4 regions of the Gordonia sp. NPDC058843 genome follow, and region 2 is predicted to be linked to each of the others. Evidence: riboswitches for the same ligand, from Rfam matches in the RefSeq annotation. Region 2 holds a riboswitch; each other region holds the start of a gene.

Region 1 (4,454 bases), on a different contig from region 2:
CGCGTTGTAGCTCTCCTGCGCGGACTCGGTGACCTCGAAGGCCGAATGACCGTTGCGCGACAGCTCGGAGATGGCCTTGCTCATGTAGTAGGCCTGGGGCTCCAGCATGAGCACGATCGAACTGTGCCCGAGGTTGGTGTTGGGCCCGTACAGGAAGAACAGGTTCGGGAAGCCGTGCACCTCGACCCCGCGGTAGGCGCGCGGCGACCCCGCCCATGCCTGCGCGAGGGTTCGGCCGTCGCGGCCGGTGATGGCGTGTGCGATGGGAGGCTGTGTCGGCGTGAAACCGGTCGCGAAGACAACCGTGTCGAGTTCGTGTTCCCGACCCGCGTCGTCGACGGCGCCGCGCGCGGTGAGGCGGGTGATGGCCCCGGTGACGGTGGCGTTTTCCCGTTGCAACGCCGGGAACCACTTGTTGGTCAACAGCATTCGCTTGCACCCGATGGTGTAGTCGGGGGTGAGCCGGCGACGCAGCGCGCGGTCACGCACCTGGATCCGCAGCTGTGCCAGCGCGATGGTCTTGGCGATCGGGAGCAGCTTGGGATTGCGGGCCATCATGAGGACGTAGGCCTCGCGATAGGTCCACACCATCCGCCGCACGAGTCGGTGGACACCGGGCACGCGGCGATAGAGCGCGCGTTCGAGCGTGCCGATGTTGCGGTCCATACGCGGTACGACCCAGGCGGGTGTGCGCTGGAAGACCGTGAGATGTCCGACCTCGTCGACGATCTCGGGCACGATCTGAATCGCCGACGCGCCGGTGCCGACGATCGCGACACGGCGACCGCGGAGATCGTGCGAGTGATCCCACTGGGCGGAATGGAACACGGTGCCGGTGAACTCGTCGGCACCGGCGACCGGCGGCAGCCCCGGCTCCGACAGTGCGCCCGGTGCTGCGACCAGATAGCGGCAGCGGATCTCGCCATTCGTCGTGGCCACGACCCATTGCTGCGTCGTACCGTCCCAGCGCGCCGAGGTCAGGGCGCAGTTGTACCGGATCTGGTCGGCGAAATCGGCTGCGACCGAACGTAGATAGTGGTGGATCTCGTGGCGCCGACCGTAGGTGTTGGACCAGTCCGGGTTGGGCGCGAACGACAGGGAGTACAGCGACGTCGGAACGTCGCAGGCCGCACCCGGGTAGTCGTTCTCACGCCAGACGCCGCCGGCGCCGTCCGCGCGTTCGATGGCGAGGGTCTGCAGCTGTGGATGGTCGGTACGCAGCCGATGGAGTGCGGCGAGTCCGCCGAAGCCGACGCCGACGACGAGGACATCGACGCGCTGCGGCAACGTGCTTGGACGCAGGGGATCAGGACTGAGTTCGGTCATGGGTCAGCAGTTCCTTCCAGACGGGCAGGAGATGGTCGAGTAGAGCGCGGTCGGCGTCTGGCGATCGCAGGATGCGCGAGACCGCGAGACCGCGGGCGAGTTCGATGGAGAGCTCGAGTTCGGCAGTGGTGTATCGGTCGCCGAACAACTCGGCGCAACCCACGGCGAGCGCGTCGGACACCTGCTGTTCGAGCGGGATGATCGCGGTCCGCAGGCCGACATCGCACCGGGCGGCGACCCACAATTCGAGTGCGGCGTCGAACAGCGGGCCGCTGAACGCCTCGATGAGGATCTCCAATCCCTCGTCACCGGTGCGCGGACGGGACAGGATCTCGGCGAGACGACGCTCGACGAGGTGCCCAACCGCCGCAACCACCAGGGACTCCCGGGTGGGGAAGTGGTGCAGGAGCGCGCCCCGCGAGATGCCCGCGCGGCGGTTCACCTCCTGCGTCGTGGTGGCTGCGTAACCGACGTCGACGAGGGCATCGACCGCGGCGTCGAGAATGAGCGCACGCGTGGTCGCGGTGCGTTCGGCCTGCGTGCGTCGGCGCGGGGCTCGGGTGGGCTCGGTCACATCGGCGACGATAGCACAAACAGTCCGGACTGCTTGTAAGTTTTCGTATAAGTCGCCGACCTGGCAGGCAAGTGCGATGTCGTGATTGTCCACTCCGTACGATGTCCGAGACGCAAGGGAACCCGGTGAGAATCCGGGGCTGTCCCGCAACTGTGACCCGACCTCGATCGGGAAGCCAGATCGCTTGCGTCTTCGCGACCCACGAGGATGGACATGAAAAATTCAAGATCGACAGCTGCGCACGCAGCTCCCGTATTCACCCGGCGCGGGCTGCTGCGCGGAGCCGGCGGGATCGCCGGCCTGGCCGGACTCGGTGCGGTGGGGCTTCTCACCGGTTGTGCCGACCGGCCGAGCCCGGCAGGCGCCCCGAGCGGGGGCACCCCGGTCCCGGGCGGCACGCTCCGCGTGGTCTTCGCGGGGACCTCGGCGACCGCCGATGTGCTCGACCCGCACGTCGTCGGCCACTCGGCCGGCGGAGCGCTCTCCAAAGCGGTGTGGGATCACCTCGTCGACTACAACAACGATCTCACCCTCGACTATCGGCTCGCCGAGTCCCTGGAACCGAACGCTGACGGCTCCCAGTGGCGGATGGGGTTGCGCCGCGGCGTCGAATTCAGTGACGGTTCACCGTTCACGTCCCGCGACGTGATGTGGAGTCTCGAGCGCATGCTCGACGAGGAGAAACCGTCGGCCGGCGACCTGGACATCATCGACTTCTCCCGCACCCGCCCCGACGGTGACCACGCCGTCGTGGTGTCGATGAAAGAGCCTGTCGCGGACTTCGGTTCGGTCCTCGCCGGCTGGTACGTCTACGTGATCAAGTACGGTACAACCGAATTCACGCCGTCCTCGCTTCCGGTGGGGACCGGCCCGTTCGTCCTGCAGTCGTGGTCGCCGGGTGACCGGTCGGTGCTGACCCGTAACGACAAGCACTGGGATCGGCGGCCGCACCTCGAGGGGCTGGAGATCCTCCAGGTCGCCGAAGCCGACGCCAGGTTCAACGCGTTCGGCTCGCAGGAGGCCGACGTCGTCTACGAACTGTCCCCGGCGCAGGGCAACATCTTGCGATCGCAGTCCGACGTCTACCTCGTCACGCCGCCGGTGGGCACGATGAGCTCGTTCACGATGCGCACCGACCTCGCGCCGTTCGACGATCCGCGAGTGCGGGAGGCGCTCAAACTGGCGGTGGACCGGCAGGCGATGGTCGACAAGGTGTACTACGGTTTCGCCGAGGTCGGCAACGACCTGTACGGCAAGGGTGCGCCGTTCTACGCCGACATGCCGCAACGGTCGTACGACCCGGAACGGGCTCGACGCCTGCTTCGGGAGGCGGGCAAGGAGAACCTCGTCGTCACCCTGCACACCGCGGACGTCAGTCCCGGCCAGTTGGAGTCGGCGACCCTGTTCGCCGAGCAGGCCAAGGCCGCCGGGATCACCGTGAACCTGGCCGTCGAGCCGGGCGACACCTACTTCTCCCAGGTCGTCGGGTCCAAGCCGCTGACCCAATCCGGTTGGTGGAACTACAGTCTCGACTACTTCTACGGGCAGACTCTCACCTCGGATGCGCCGGCCAACGCGACCGGATGGCGCCGTCCCCAGTGGGACGCGACCTTCGCCCAGGCTCGCGCCGAGATGGATCCGGCTCGTCGCGGGGAGCTGTACCAGGAACTGCAGGACGAACTCTGGAACGACAGCGGCTACCTCGTCCACAGTTTCGCCTTGCAACCGACGGGCGTTCGCAACACCGTGCAAGGCATCACCGACGGGGTCCCCGGCACCGGACAGTGGGCCTCCTTCACGGGCACCTGGCTCCAGCAGCGCTAGGCGAGCCGTGTTGCGGTATGTCGCGGGCCGACTCGCCGGGGCGCTGGCCGTGCTTGTCGTGGTGGCGGTGTCGATCTTCGTGCTGTTCGAACTGCTGCCGGGTGATGCGGCCACGACCCGGATGTCGAGAGGTGCCGCGGGCCAGGCGGATCCGGCGCAGGTGGCCGCGCTGCGGGCCGAGTTGGGACTGGACCGTCCGGCGTTCGTGCGGTTCGTCGAGTGGGCGGGTGGCTTCCTCTCCGGCGACCTGGGGGTCTCGCAGCTCTCAGGCCGCCCGGTCGCCGAGATCCTGGACGGGCGCCTGGCGAATTCGGCCGTGCTCGCTGTCGTCACCGTCGTCGTCCTCGTGCCGGTGGCGTTGGCGATCGGCGTGGCCGCCGGCGCGCGGCCGGGTTCGCGATGGGACAGGTTGCTCAGTACCGCGGCGCTCGCGGCGGAATCCGTTCCGGCGTTCGTGGTCGGGGTCGTACTCATCGCCTGGGTGGCGATCGGGATGGGTGTGCTGCCCGCGGTCTCGCTCGTACCGGCAGGCACCTCGGCGCTCGACCGTCCGGAAGTGCTGGTACTGCCGGTGATGTGCCTGCTCATCGGGCTCGCGCCGCATCCCGTGCGACTCGTCCGTGCGCAGATGGCGGAAACGATGCGCACGCCGTACATCTCGGCGGCACGCGCGAACGGGGTCGGCGAGTTCCGTCTCGTCGTGCGCCATGCGGCACCCAACGCGATCTCG
Region 2 (4,454 bases):
CAGACCCTGGTAGCAGCCGATCTCGATCTTGCGACGGATATCGGCCTGCACCTCGCGACGCAGGTCACCCTCGACCTTCACCGAGGCTTCGATGTACTCACGCAGCTTCGAGACGTCTGCGTCGGTGAGATCCTTGGCTCGCAGGTCGGGGCTCAGGCCCGTTCCCTCGAGGATCTCCTTGGAGGTGGTACGCCCAACTCCGTAGATGTAGGTCAGTGCGATCTCCAGCCGCTTCTCGCGGGGGAGATCCACACCAGCAACACGTGCCATGTGGCGGATTTCCTTTTCGATTTCTCAGAGGTCTGCTCCCAGTCCGTCCCGCGAGCTGGTGCCGAACCGTGTGTCCGGCCTCGTGGGCTCCGGCCTCTGATCCGGAGGTAGGCGGTGACGCGTCTGTCGCCGCTGGTGTTGAGAGGTCCTTGGATATTCAGTTGTCGGTCTTCAGTTGTTCTGACTCAAGCGACCCGGAGGGTGCGCGTGATCAGCCCTGACGCTGCTTGTGACGCAGGTTCTCGCAGATCACCATGACCCGACCGTTGCGGCGGATCACCTTGCACTTCTCGCAGATCGGCTTGACGCTCGGCTGAACCTTCACGTCAATCTCTCCTGCTCGGCTCGCCCGCGCGCACGCCGAAACGGCCGTACACGTGGGTGTCGGTCTCCTCCCGGACGGATGTCCGAGAAGCCTGTCCCCGGCAACGCCGGGAAAGTCCTACTTGTAGCGGTACACGATTCGCCCACGAGCCAGGTCGTAGGGCGAGAGTTCCACGACGACCCGGTCCTCGGGCAGGATGCGGATGTAGTGCTGCCGCATCTTGCCGCTGATGTGGGCGAGAACCTTGTGCCCGTTCTCCAACTCAATACGAAACATCGCATTGGGCAGGGGTTCGATCACTCGACCCTCGACCTCGATGGCCCCGTCTTTCTTCGCCATGTCCTCCGCGATTCCTGGCCGTGACCACGACATCTCGACGATGCTGCGGCCGTTGGCCGGGTTGAATCAGTGTTTGTCCGTTAGGGTGTTGGCACCGGTCCGCGAGGACCTGTACCCGGTGCGAATCAGCCGGACCCGCGTGCTGACACGCCGATGCCCGGCACGCGATGCGCACCGACGATCCATGTTACGCGAACTGCGGGAACACTCCAAATGCGTCCGGGCACCACGAGGGGCCGATGACGGCGAGGACCGATGACATGGGCACTGTCGACGAGTACTTGGCCGAACTCGACCCCGCCGACCGCGAGGTCATCCGGCACATCTACGACCTCGCCCGTGGGGCACGGTAGGGTTTCCAGCCCGACTCCCCTCCGGCCCGACACCCCTCCGTCGGACGACGCGATCCGCGCGATGATGACCTTCCGTCGCGATCAGATCGACGGCTGACCATCGCCTCGTCGCACCTCCGGTGTGGCGGCTCGGCTTTCCTGGGTTAGGGTCGACGACGCATGTGGTTCGCCGCGTCGGAGATCGTTTCGGTTCCCTTCCGCGGCGTCGAGTCGCCGGCGTCACGTCGGCGGACGAGAGGGAATCCGGTTCGAATCCGGAGCTGTCCCCGCAGCGGTATGCCGTAACGACCACCGTCATCAGCACTGGGCTCCGGCCTGGGAAGCGACGGTCAGTAGGAATCTCGATCGAGATGCGACGGCGAGCCCGAAGACCTGCCAGGTGTACCGGACGCGCCGCGTCCGGTGGCTCGCCGCCTCGAGGACTGGGCGCAGGTCGAACCGGTGATCGTCGCGCGCTCTCTGCTGCCGTGACGTGGCCCGATCGATCTCACCTGCTGGGCGGTGAACCATCCGCCCGTCAGTAGGAGAAGTCGACTCACATGTCCGACACCGTCCGCCGCGACTCCGCGGCACCGTTCACGACCACCGTTCTCGGTACCGCACGCATCGGTCCCCGGCGAGAGCTGAAGAGGGCCGTCGAAGGCTATTGGGCCGGTCGTATCGACCGCACCGAACTCACGAAGGTGGCGCAACGTCTGCGCCACGACCAGTGGGTCCAGCTCACCCAGGCCGGGCACGACTCGATCCCGGTCAACACGTTCTCGTACTACGACCAGGTGCTCGACACCTCGGTCCTGCTCAACGCGCTACCGCCCAGGTTCGCCGGCATCGACGATCCCCTCGACCGATATTTTGCAGCGGCGCGCGGCACCGCCGAGGTCACTCCGCTGGAGATGACCAAGTGGTTCGACACCAACTACCACTACCTGGTCCCGGAGATCGGCCCGTCGACCACGTTCTCGCTGAATCCCGACAAGGTGCTGGCCGAGGTTGCCGAGGCCAGGGAACTGGGTATCCCGGCCCGTCCGGTGATCGTCGGGCCGGTGACGTTCCTGGCGCTGTCCAAGGCGGTGGACGGCGCGAGCGCACCGCTCGATCGCCTCGACGAGCTGGTCCCGATCTACCGCGACCTCTTGACCCGGCTGGCCGAGGCCGGCGTCGACTGGGTCCAGCTGGACGAACCAGTCCTGGTCACCGACGCAGCCGCGGACCTGGGGCCTCGAGCCGAATCGGTGTACAACGCCCTGGGCTCGCACGACCGGCGTCCTGCCATCGCGGTGGCAACGTACTTCGGTGACGCCGGTGATCGATTGGCACACCTGGCGCGGACACCGATCGAGGCCGTCGCCGTCGACCTCGTCGAAGGCGCGGTCGAGACCGTGGCCGGCACCCCCGGTCTGGCGGACAAACTCCTGATCGCCGGCATCGTGGACGGCCGCAACGTGTGGCGCACCGACCTGGACAAGGCCGCCGCGACGCTGGCCACCGTCCTCGGGTCCGCTCGATCGGTCGCCGTGTCGACGTCGTGCTCGACCTTGCACGTCCCCTACACCCTGGACGCCGAGGACGAACTCGACACCAACCTTCGCGGCTGGCTGGCGTTCGCCGCCGAGAAATTCCGCGAGGTCTCGGTGTTGTCGTCGGCACTGCGCGAGGGCCGTGCCGCGCAGGCTGTGGCGTTCGCCGAGAGCGCGATGGCGTTGGCCAGCCGCGCCACCGACCCTCGCCTGCACAACGCCGAAGTCCGCGCGCGTCTGGACGCGGTGACCGACACCGACGCCACGCGCGGTCCGGCCGAGAGCCGTCTGTCCGCCCAGCAGGAACGCCTGGGGTTGCCACCGCTGCCGACCACCACGATCGGCTCGTACCCGCAGACCGCTGCCATCCGGCTGGCGCGAGCCGCGCTGCGGTCGGGCGAGATCGATCAGGCCGAGTACGTGAACCGGATGAAGGCGGAGATCGCCGACGTCGTGGCACTGCAGGAGTCGGTCGGCCTGGATGTGTTGGTGCACGGGGAACCCGAGCGCAATGACATGGTGCAGTACTTCGCCGAGCAGTTCGACGGCTATTTCGCCACCGCCAACGGCTGGGTACAGTCCTACGGCTCGCGGTGCGTACGCCCACCGATCCTCTACGGCGATGTCGCTCGTCCCGCGCCGATGACCGTCGACTGGATCACCTACGCCCAGACACTGACCGGCAAGCCGGTCAAGGGAATGCTGACCGGCCCGGTGACGATCCTTGCCTGGTCGTTCGTTCGCAACGACCAGCCACTGTCGACATCTGCCGATCAGATCGCACTGGCCATCCGTGACGAGACCGTCGATCTGGAAACGGCAGGGGTCGGGATCATCCAGGTCGACGAGCCGGCGCTGCGCGAGTTGCTGCCGCTACGCAACGCCGACAAGCCCGCTTACCTGCACTGGGCCGTGCGGGCATTCCGCATCGCGACCTCGGGGGTCCGCGACGACACCCAGATCCACACCCACCTGTGCTACTCGGAGTTCGGCGAGGTCATCGGTGCGATCGCCGACCTCGACGCCGACGTCACCTCGATCGAGGCGGCGCGCTCGCACATGGAAGTCCTCGACGACCTCGACGAGGCCGGCTTCCGCAACGCGGTCGGCCCGGGTGTCTACGACATCCACTCACCACGTGTGCCCGAGCAGGACGAGATCTTCACGGCCCTGTCCTCGGCGATGTCGAGCGTCGGCACCGCGCGCCTGTGGGTCAACCCGGACTGCGGACTGAAGACCCGCGGGACCCCGGAGGTGGTCGAATCGCTCACCAACATGGTTGCCGCGGCAGCGCGCCTGCGCGAGACGATCTCCTGACGATCGCGCCGAACGGGCTCGCCGATCACCGGTTCCACGACTGATCACGGCCGTCGCACTCACTGAGAGTGCGACGGCCGTGATCATCTGGGGCCACCGTCCTCATGCGGCCTCGGAGCGCCTGTGCGTCAACCGATCTCGATCAACAGGTCGCCGGGGACGACCTGGGTGACCGACTCGATGGCGACCCGCGCGACCGTGCCACCGACGGGCGCGGTGATGGTGGCCTCCATCTTCATCGCCTCGATGGTGCCGATGGCCGCGCCGGCAGCGATCTCGTCGCCGACGCCGACCGTCAGGGACACGACACCGGCGAACGGAGCACCGATGTGG
Region 3 (4,454 bases), on a different contig from region 2:
TGATGGTGGAGTTGCCGGACATGAAGGCGACGAAGCTGCCCTTGAGCACGAAGAACGCGATGGCGTCGATCAACCCGGCCAGGAACAGCAGCGACGCCGCGATCGTGACGTCGATGTGTCCGCTGCCCGGGTATCTGCCGCGTGGAGCCGCCATGGGCACGAATCTAACGCCGCGCCCCGGACCGTCGCAGGGAGGCGGCCTCGTCAGCGGCTGATCGCGCTCAGCGCTTCTCGCAGGCGATGCCGTCCTTGTCGCGGTCACTCTCGGTGTTGGCGTCGTACAGATCGTCGTCGACGGTGAAGGTCGTGACCGGGGTACCCGACGTCGAGTCGACGGCTCCGGTCTTGCCGACACCATGCGGATAGTCGGCGTTGAGTTCGGAGCAGTTGGCGTAGTCGGTCGCCGCCGAGGCGGGTGCCGCCATCATCAGCGGAGCGATCGTCATGGACGCCGCAGCCAGGAATCCGAGGACCATCTTTCGTGAGCAACGCATCGTGCTTGACCTTCTTCTGTGTGTCCCCCGACACCTCATCGTGACGAGGTGACAGTACGGGGTCGCATCGTCGAAAGTCGCACTCATCGTGAAGATTGGTCCGGCCGATGGACACAGTGGTCTCGGAGCCCACCCCCTAGAACCCGAACCGCGCCTGCATCCCGCGCAGCGTCTCCGCCGACGCCAGCAGACCCGCTCGCTCTGATTCCGACAACGGGACATCGAGCCGTGTCTGCGCGCCGCCGCGGTCGACCACCGTCGGCAGCGAGAGACACACACCGTCGAGCCCCTCGATGCCGTCGGTGCGCGTCGATACCGGCAACACCCGGTGCTCGTTGTTCAGGATCGCCTCGACGATGCGTGTCGACGCCAGACCGATCGCATAGTTCGTGGCCCCCTTGCCCTCGATGATGGTGTAAGCGGCGTGGACCACCTCGTGGTGGATACGTTCGCGCGCAACGGCATCCAGCGCCGGTCGACCGGGGAGCGGTTTCCACGACGTCAGCGGTACCCCACCGATCGTCGCCGAACTCCACAGCGGGATCTCGGTGTCGCCGTGCTCGCCGGCGATGTAGGAGTGCACGCTCTGCACCGCGACCCCGCAGTGCTGCGCGAGCAGGAACCGCAGTCGCGACGAGTCGAGAACGGTGCCCGAACCGAAGACCTGACTGGGCGACAATCCGCTGATCTCCTGGGCCGCGTAGGTGACGATGTCGACCGGGTTGGTGACCATCACATAGATCGCATCCGGGGCCACCGCGAGGACCCCCGGCAAGATGGCACGCGTCAGATCGATTGTCGCCTCGGCCAATTCGAGGCGCGACTGACCGGGCTTCTGCTTCGCGCCGGCGGTGAACACCACCACGTCGGCGTCCGCGCACACCGACACGTCGTCGGACCCGATGATGTCCGCACGCGGGACGAACTCGAGCCCGTGAGACATGTCCAGCACCTCAGCGGTCACCTTGGCGGCGTCGATGTCGAGGAGTGCGATCGTCCGCGCGACACCCCGGATCAGGGACGAATACGCGATCGCGGTGCCCACCGCGCCCGCCCCGATGATGGCCAGCTTCGTGTCTCGTACGTCCATCGGTTCACCGTTCCGCGTCGGGGTCATCGATCGTCTGGACTCAGCCTAAAGGGGGCGGTAGGAAACCTGCGGGGTTGATGTCGCGCATCGTTGCGCCCAGAGCCACGGCTCGCGACATCTGGCTCACGTGTCGCGGATCGTTGCTGGTAGGTTCAGCCGCGAGAACGGTCACACCCGCACACGTGGGTGTCAGGGAACCCGGTGCGAATCCGGGACTGGCGCGCAGCGGTATGGGGGACGGATTCGGCACAAGCCACTGGGGCGACCCGGGAAGGCGTCGGCTCCGGACGAACCCGAGTCCGAATACCGGCCGCTCTCGCTCGAGTCCACCGTGTATCTCGCGCACAGATACCCAGACCGTAAGGCCGTACCAGTCCGTGTCCCGTCGTACCGACGGCACGACCGAGATCGCCACCGCATCGTCGGTTCGGCGACTCCCGTCGACGCCGCTAGCCGCAGCACTGCTCGTCCTCACCCTCCTCAGCATCGCGCTGGCCACCGCGTTCGGCGCCGAGACCATCCCCGTCGGCGACGTGTGGCACACCGTCATCGGTCGCGTGACCGGAGCGGAACTCGACTCGGCGCACGCCGTGATCATCTGGGATCTCCGCCTGCCCCGGTCCGTCCTGGCCGCGCTCGTCGGAGCCGGGCTCGCATTGGCTGGTGCGCTCATGCAGGCCCTGGTCCGCAACCCGCTCGCCGAGCCCTACCTGCTGGGTGTGTCCGCCGGTGCCGCCGTCGGGGCCACCGCCGTCATGACGCTCGGCGTGCTCACCGGCCTCGGGGTGTGGGCGCTCTCCGGCGGCGCGCTCCTCGGTGCGCTCGCCGCCACCGTCACGGTGTATCTGGTCGCTCGCGCACAGGGCGGGCTCACCGCACTGCGGCTCATCCTGTCCGGAGTGGTGTTGTCGTCGGCGTTCATGGCGTTGTCGTCACTACTGGTGTTCACCGCCGCCGACCCGCACGCCGCCGACAACGTGATGTTCTGGATGCTGGGCAGCGTCGCGGGGGCCACCTGGGCGAAGGTGCAGATCGCCGGAACGGTCGTCGTGGTCACCGTGATCGCGATGCTCGCCATCCACTCCTGGCTCGACGCCTATGCGGCCGGCACGGACACCGCGACGTCACTCGGCGTCCCGGTGCGGGCGATGCGCAACGCGCTGTTCGGGATTCAGGCCGTCCTGGTCGGCGTGCTCGTGGCCGTCGCCGGCGGCATCGGCTTCGTGGGTCTCATCGTCCCGCATGCCGCCCGGCTTCTGGTCGGCGCCACCCACCGGGCGATGCTGCCGGTGGCGGTCTGCGGCGGCGCACTGTTCCTGGTGTGGGTCGACGTCATCTCCCGGGTGGCCGCCGCGCCACGCGAGATGCCCCTCGGCATCGTGACCGGTCTGATCGGCGCGCCGATCTTCCTGTTCCTCATGGGCCGACGCCAGTATGTGTTCGGCGGTGGCTCATGACGAGTTCACCACGAGTCGAGTCGATGGCGTTGCGCACGAACGCGCTCGGCTGCAGGCGGGGCGGTCGCGTCATCCTGCGGAACGTCGATCTCGACGTGCCGGCGGGCACCCGACTGGCCATCGTCGGTCCCAACGGTGCGGGCAAGAGCACCCTGTTGCGCACGCTGTGCGGTCTCGAACGTCCGGTCGCAGGCACCGTCGAGGTGGGCGGTGACGACCTGCATCACATCCCGTCCCGACGCCGCGCGATGTCGATAGCGGTGGTGGGCCAAGAGGAACAACCGTCCGCTGAACTGACGGTCGCCGAAGCGGTCGGCCTCGGCCGGACCCCGTACCGGTCGGCGTGGTCCACCGGGAGCTCCGACGATTCGACGGTGGTCGGTGACGTTCTGGCACAGGTCGGCCTCGACGGTTGGGGTTCTCGTGCATGCACCCAGCTATCCGGCGGTGAACGACACCGCGTCGTCCTCGCCCGCGCACTCGCGCAGCAGACCCCGATCCTGGTGCTCGACGAACCGACCAATCATCTGGACGCCGCGTGGCGTCTGCGGCTCATGGAGATCCTCGACGAGCTCGACGCCACCGTCCTCGCGGCTATGCACGACCTGGATCTTGTCCTCCGTCACTTCGATTCCGTCGCAGTGGTTTCCGACGGTGGAGTGGTCGCGCACGGACCACCGATCGAGGTGCTGACGCCGGATCTGCTGGCGGACGTCTTCGAGGTCTCCGGGACCGTCGTCACCCATCCGTCCACCGGCCTGCCCCACCTCCTGCTGAACTCCCCGACCACCTCTGTTCCCCGAGCTCTGACGAAAGACATCCCGTGAGAGGAAATCCCCTGAGTACGCACACCTTCCGAACCCCCGCTGCCATCATGGTCGCCGCCCTGACGCTCGGCGCCGCCACCGCCTGTGGAACCGACAGCTCCGCGGCGTCGGAAAGCAGTGTGACCGTGACCAACTGCGGCGCAGATGTCGCATTCCCACAGCCTCTCGACCGGTTGTTCGTCAACGACGGCGGCATGATCGCGATCGCGCTGGCGGCAGGCGCCCGGGACAAGATGGTGGCCGTGAGTGCGCTCGCCCGGGACAAGGACGTCCTCCGGCTCGAGTACGGACCTCAAGTGGACACACTGAACGAGGTCGCGACCGAACGTCCCACGCTCGAGAACATCGTCGCGGCGAAACCCCAGGTGTTGTATGCCGGATACAACTACGGAATGAGCGAGTCGCGCGGCATCACGCCGGAGATCCTGGCCCCGCACGGCATCGACGTGTACCAGCAGTCCGAGGCGTGCCGGCAGGTCGAGGGTGAGGCGCAGCGCGGCACCATGGACCCGTGGGTCGCGCTCGACACCGATCTGCGGAACATCGGCACCATCACCGGCAATCCCGACCAGGGCGCCGCCGCGGC
Region 4 (4,454 bases), on a different contig from region 2:
GCTGATGATCGTCGCGGCGACCACCGTGACGATCACGCCCACTTCGACACGTAGGCGTCCCACCGGCACTCCGAGCGAACGCGCCACCTCGTCGCCGGCGACCAGACGTGTGTAGTTGCGCGCATTGCTGAGCGTGTGCACCGCGGCGGCGCACACGACGACCGACGCACCCGCGATCTGCGGCCATGACGCCCGGCCGAGATCACCGAACGTCCAGTGGATGATCGATGCGAGTTGTTGCTCGTCGGCGACGTACTGCACGCTCGCGGCCAGTGCGGCGAACAAATAGCTCAGGGCGATGCCCGCCAGGATGAGGACCGTGGGTCCCATCCTGGTGACACCGGCGATGGCGAGCACCAGCAGCGAGCACAGGACCGCGCCGACGAACGCACACAACACGGTCCCCAGCATCGTGGACCCGGCCACGGTGAGCCCGCCCAGGATCGCCAGCGACGCGCCGAAGGCGGCCGCGTTCGAGATTCCGGTGGTGAACGGGCTGGCCATCGGGTTGCCGGTGATGATCTGCATCGTCGCGCCGCACAGTGCGAGGCCGACTCCCGCGACGACGGCCATCACGATCCGTGGGAGGCGCAGCTGGACGAGGGCGACCCACTCGGCCCGGTCGAGAGGGTCGGCGACGTGCTCTCCGGCCGGGAGAAGGGTCGCCAGCAACCGCGCCGAATCGATGTCGGTGACCCCGTTGACGATCCCCGCCCAGGCCAGCACCGCGGTCACCAGCACCGAGGCGGCGGTCACCACCCGGCGACGACGGCGCGCACCCGCCAGAATCGTTGCCGGAGGCGCCGTCTCGACGATCAGGCCCGACCCGGGGCGACGGTGTGGAAGTGTCCGTCGACCGGGGCCATACCCTGCATCGCCATCCAGTCGGCAAACACCGCGTCGGCGTCGACATCGGCCATCTGGGCCGGATAGAGAGCCTTCGCGAGGTAGACCGTCCCGATGACCTTGCCGAGGCCGCCGCCGGCGAAACCGGTCATGAGATGGACGTTGCCACCACGGACCGCGGCCAGGTCACCCCAGCCGGGCCGGTCGACCATCTCGCGACCGATCCTGGCGAACTCGCCGGCCGGCGGCGGTGTGTAGACGCCCGTGTTCTTCAGCGCACCACCGGATGTCGTCTTCAGAATCAGGTCGGGGTCGGCACGCAGGATCTGCTCGGGGTCGACCGTGTCGCCCTGGAATCCCGGATCGCCGAAGATGTTCACCCCACCCGCCGAGACGATCATGTTGTGCCATCCATCGTTCGAGGTGCCCGGGACAGCCGTGGTGTAGGGGTCACCATACTCCCAGTAGACCCGTTTGCGCGGGGCGATCCCACCGATCCGATCATCCACGGAAGCCTGTGTGGTGGTGAAGAAGTCGATGACCTTCCGCGCGCCGTCGGGATTGCCGAACGCCGTACCCAGGATGTCGACCTGACCCACGATGTTCTCGTTGTCCCATCCGGTCACGGTCAGGACGTTGATACCCGCGGGCGTCAGCTTCTGCGCGTACTCCTCGACCCTGCCGTTCCGGGGAAGGATGAGTACGTCGGGGTCGAGCTCGATGATCTTCTCGAGGTTGAGCTCGCTCTGGCCCTTGCCGATCACCTGGTCCGGGTCGAATCGGCTCCAATAGGCGCGATCCTGTGCGGTGTTGGTGTCGACGGCGACGACCTTGTCGATCGAACCCATGGCACGGATGAGCTCACTGTTGTACCGATTGGCGACGACCGCCGTGTCGATCGGGCCGTCGAGTGTCACGGTGCGACCCGCATCGTCGACGATCGTGATCGGGTCCGATCCCGGGCTCTCTCCGGTCGAGGCCGGCGCCGAGCAGCCCGCGGTGATCAGTGCGATGGCCACCGCGGTCGCGGCTACCCACCGGCGCGCGAGCACGCGCCAGTTCATGTCGTTCTTCATTTGTCCGGCTCCTCGGCCACGTGTGTCGCGTCTGCGCTGATGCACAGGCGGCCGGCAGGTATTCGGACTCGGGGCATTCCTCATCGACGGATGGACGTCCGCCGAGGGTGGCCTCCGCCGTCGCTTCCCGGGCTCATGCCCAGTGCTTGATGACGGCGTCGTTCCCTCTCACCGCTGCGGGACAGTTCCGGATTCGCACCGGATTCCCTCTTGCGCCCACGAGGTCGAAGTCGGCGACCCGTGCAGGACACGGTTCGCTCGGATCGGCCATCGTTGGACCGGCACGTGGAAGGGTACCCGTGCACGATCTCGTCGCGTCGCCGGGTGCCGGTGATTCGCGCGTCAGCGCGACACGACCACCAGGTCGTCGGCGTGGACCACCGCACGCTGCAGCTCGGGTGGGAGGTCGCGCGTGGAACGGCCGACCATCGACGTCACGTCGTCGATCCCGTAGGCCGCGACTCCCCTGGCCCGCACGGTGTCGTACTGGTCGACCAGTTCGACGACGTCACCCTCGAAGAACTTGCCGGTGACCCCGACGATCCCCGCGGCGAGCAGCGAACGCCGCCTGCGGGACACCGCGTCCACCGCACCGTCGTCGAGCACGATCCGTCCGCGGGCATCCGCGGCGTGACGCACCCAGAAGCGTCGAGCGGACAACCGCTCGGCGCGCGCGGCGAACACCGTTCCGACCGACGCGTCGGCCAGCGCCTGTGCCGCGGACGATGCCGCGGCCAGCAACACGGGCACACCCGCATCGGCCGACAGTCGCGCGGCGGCCAGTTTGGATGCCATCCCACCGGTCCCGAGCGCACCGCCGGAACCGGCGATCACCCCGTCGAGGTCCTCGGGGCCGTTGACCTCCGGGATGAGGCGGGCGCGACGGCCGTCGACATCGACCTTGCGTGGGTCACCGTCGTAGAGGCCGTCGACATCGGAGAGCAGGATGAGCGCGTCGGCTCCCGACAGGTGGGCGACGAGCGCGGCCAGTCGGTCGTTGTCGCCGAAGCGGATCTCGTTGGTGGCCACCGTGTCGTTCTCGTTCACCACCGCGACCGCACCGAGTGAACGCAGACGATCAAGTGTGCGTTGCGCATTCGCGTGGTGACTGCGGTTGGAGATGTCGTCGGCGGTGAGCAGGACCTGACCCACCGTACGGCCGTACCGCGCGAACGACGTGCCCCACGCATGCGCGAGGGCCAATTGTCCTACGCTGGCTGCTGCCTGCTTCGTGGCGAGGTCGGTCGGGCGTCGTTTGAGTCCGAGGGGTGCGATACCGGCGCCGATGGCCCCGGACGACACGACGATCACGTCCGACCCGGCCCGCATCCGCGCCTCGAGAGCGTCGGCCAGGGCGTCGAGGCGATTGCGGTCGAGTCCCTCGGCGAGATCGGTCAGCGCCGACGACCCGATCTTCACGACGACACTGCGCGCGTGTGCGATCCGGTCGCGCACCGACCCGTCGTGGACCTGGTCGGCGAACCCGGCGGTCACGGGAGGTCCCGTTCCCCGCCGTCCTCGTCCGGTAGACCGCGCCGCAGCCGCCGAGCCTGTTTGCGCTCGGCAGCGCCCACCCGGTCGGAGCGGTCGAGTCGGATGTCGGTGCCGCGGCCGGTGACCGGGACGTCGTCGCCCATCGGGGTCGACGGTTCCCAGTCGAAGGTGACGGCCCCGATCGTGACGGGAGCGCCCGGTTCGGCACCACGGCGCACCAGTTCGTCCTCGACGCCGAGCCGGTTGAGCCGGTCGGCCAGGTAACCCACGGCCTCGTCGTTGTCGAACTGCGTCTGCGCGATCCAGCGCTCCGGGCGCGTACCCCGGACGATGAAGCCGCCCTCGTTGTCCGGATCTGCCTCGATCGTGAAGCCGGTGTCGTCGACGGCCTTGGGCCGGATGATCGCGCGCCGAGCGACCTTGGCGGGCTGCGCTTCCCGGTACTCGCGCACCATCCGAGCGAGCGCGAACGTGAGCTCACGCAAACCTTCGTGGGCGACGGCCGAGATCCGGAACACCGGCCACCCGCGTTCTGCCAGTTCGGGTTCGATCAGATCGGCGAGCTCGGCGGCGTCTGGAACGTCCAGCTTGTTGAGGATCACCACGCGGGGGCGGGATGCGAGATCGCCGAGTCCGTGGTCCTCGTCGAGTGCCGGCACGTAGGCGGCCAGCTCGGCCTCGAGCGCGTCGATGTCGGAGATCGGATCGCGCCCGGGTTCCAGTGTGGCGCAGTCGACCACATGCGCGAGCACCGCACAGCGCTCGAGGTGACGGAGGAACTCGAGTCCGAGGCCGCGGCCGGTCGAGGCTCCCGGTATGAGACCGGGGACGTCGGCGATGGTGAACACATCGCCCGCGGTCTGCACGACCCCGAGGTTCGGGACGAGGGTGGTGAAGGGGTAGTCCGCGATCTTCGGCTTGGCCGCCGAGAGCACCGACACCAGCGAGGACTTGCCCGCCGACGGGAACCCGACGAGACCCACGTCGGCCACGGACTTGAGTTCGAGGACGAGCGAGCGCTGTTGCCCTTCCTCGCCG

The links. A riboswitch is a leader RNA that binds a small molecule or an ion and turns the genes downstream of it on or off. The one in region 2 is predicted to bind cobalamin.
Region 1: it holds a riboswitch for cobalamin, as region 2 does, so the genes downstream of both, ACFW3F_RS05700 (ABC transporter substrate-binding protein) here and metE (5-methyltetrahydropteroyltriglutamate--homocysteine S-methyltransferase) in region 2, are expected to answer to the same signal.
Region 3: it holds a riboswitch for cobalamin, as region 2 does, so the genes downstream of both, ACFW3F_RS22190 (FecCD family ABC transporter permease) here and metE (5-methyltetrahydropteroyltriglutamate--homocysteine S-methyltransferase) in region 2, are expected to answer to the same signal.
Region 4: it holds a riboswitch for cobalamin, as region 2 does, so the genes downstream of both, ACFW3F_RS01350 (ABC transporter substrate-binding protein) here and metE (5-methyltetrahydropteroyltriglutamate--homocysteine S-methyltransferase) in region 2, are expected to answer to the same signal.

The regions. Positions count from the first base shown of each region.
Region 1 covers NZ_JBHYNC010000005.1:135,647-140,100, forward strand. Annotated here, with positions in the region: gene ACFW3F_RS05690 (flavin-containing monooxygenase) at 1-1,326, opposite strand, end outside; gene ACFW3F_RS05695 (TetR/AcrR family transcriptional regulator) at 1,307-1,900, opposite strand; cobalamin riboswitch at 1,967-2,103, shown strand; gene ACFW3F_RS05700 (ABC transporter substrate-binding protein) at 2,114-3,724, shown strand; gene ACFW3F_RS05705 (ABC transporter permease) at 3,732-4,454, shown strand, end outside.
Region 2 covers NZ_JBHYNC010000021.1:24,264-28,717, reverse strand. Annotated here, with positions in the region: gene rpsM (30S ribosomal protein S13) at 1-270, opposite strand, end outside; gene rpmJ (50S ribosomal protein L36) at 482-595, opposite strand; gene infA (translation initiation factor IF-1) at 713-934, opposite strand; cobalamin riboswitch at 1,471-1,682, shown strand; gene metE (5-methyltetrahydropteroyltriglutamate--homocysteine S-methyltransferase) at 1,827-4,121, shown strand; gene ACFW3F_RS15060 (pyruvate carboxylase) at 4,250-4,454, opposite strand, start outside.
Region 3 covers NZ_JBHYNC010000049.1:10,457-14,910, forward strand. Annotated here, with positions in the region: gene ACFW3F_RS22175 (YoaK family protein) at 1-154, opposite strand, end outside; gene ACFW3F_RS22180 (excalibur calcium-binding domain-containing protein) at 222-494, opposite strand; gene ACFW3F_RS22185 (L-lactate dehydrogenase) at 631-1,584, opposite strand; cobalamin riboswitch at 1,733-1,914, shown strand; gene ACFW3F_RS22190 (FecCD family ABC transporter permease) at 1,962-3,041, shown strand; gene ACFW3F_RS22195 (ABC transporter ATP-binding protein) at 3,038-3,868, shown strand; gene ACFW3F_RS22200 (ABC transporter substrate-binding protein) at 3,916-4,454, shown strand, end outside.
Region 4 covers NZ_JBHYNC010000001.1:280,994-285,447, forward strand. Annotated here, with positions in the region: gene ACFW3F_RS01345 (FecCD family ABC transporter permease) at 1-756, opposite strand, end outside; gene ACFW3F_RS01350 (ABC transporter substrate-binding protein) at 816-1,922, opposite strand; cobalamin riboswitch at 1,958-2,179, opposite strand; gene proB (glutamate 5-kinase) at 2,265-3,416, opposite strand; gene obgE (GTPase ObgE) at 3,413-4,454, opposite strand, start outside.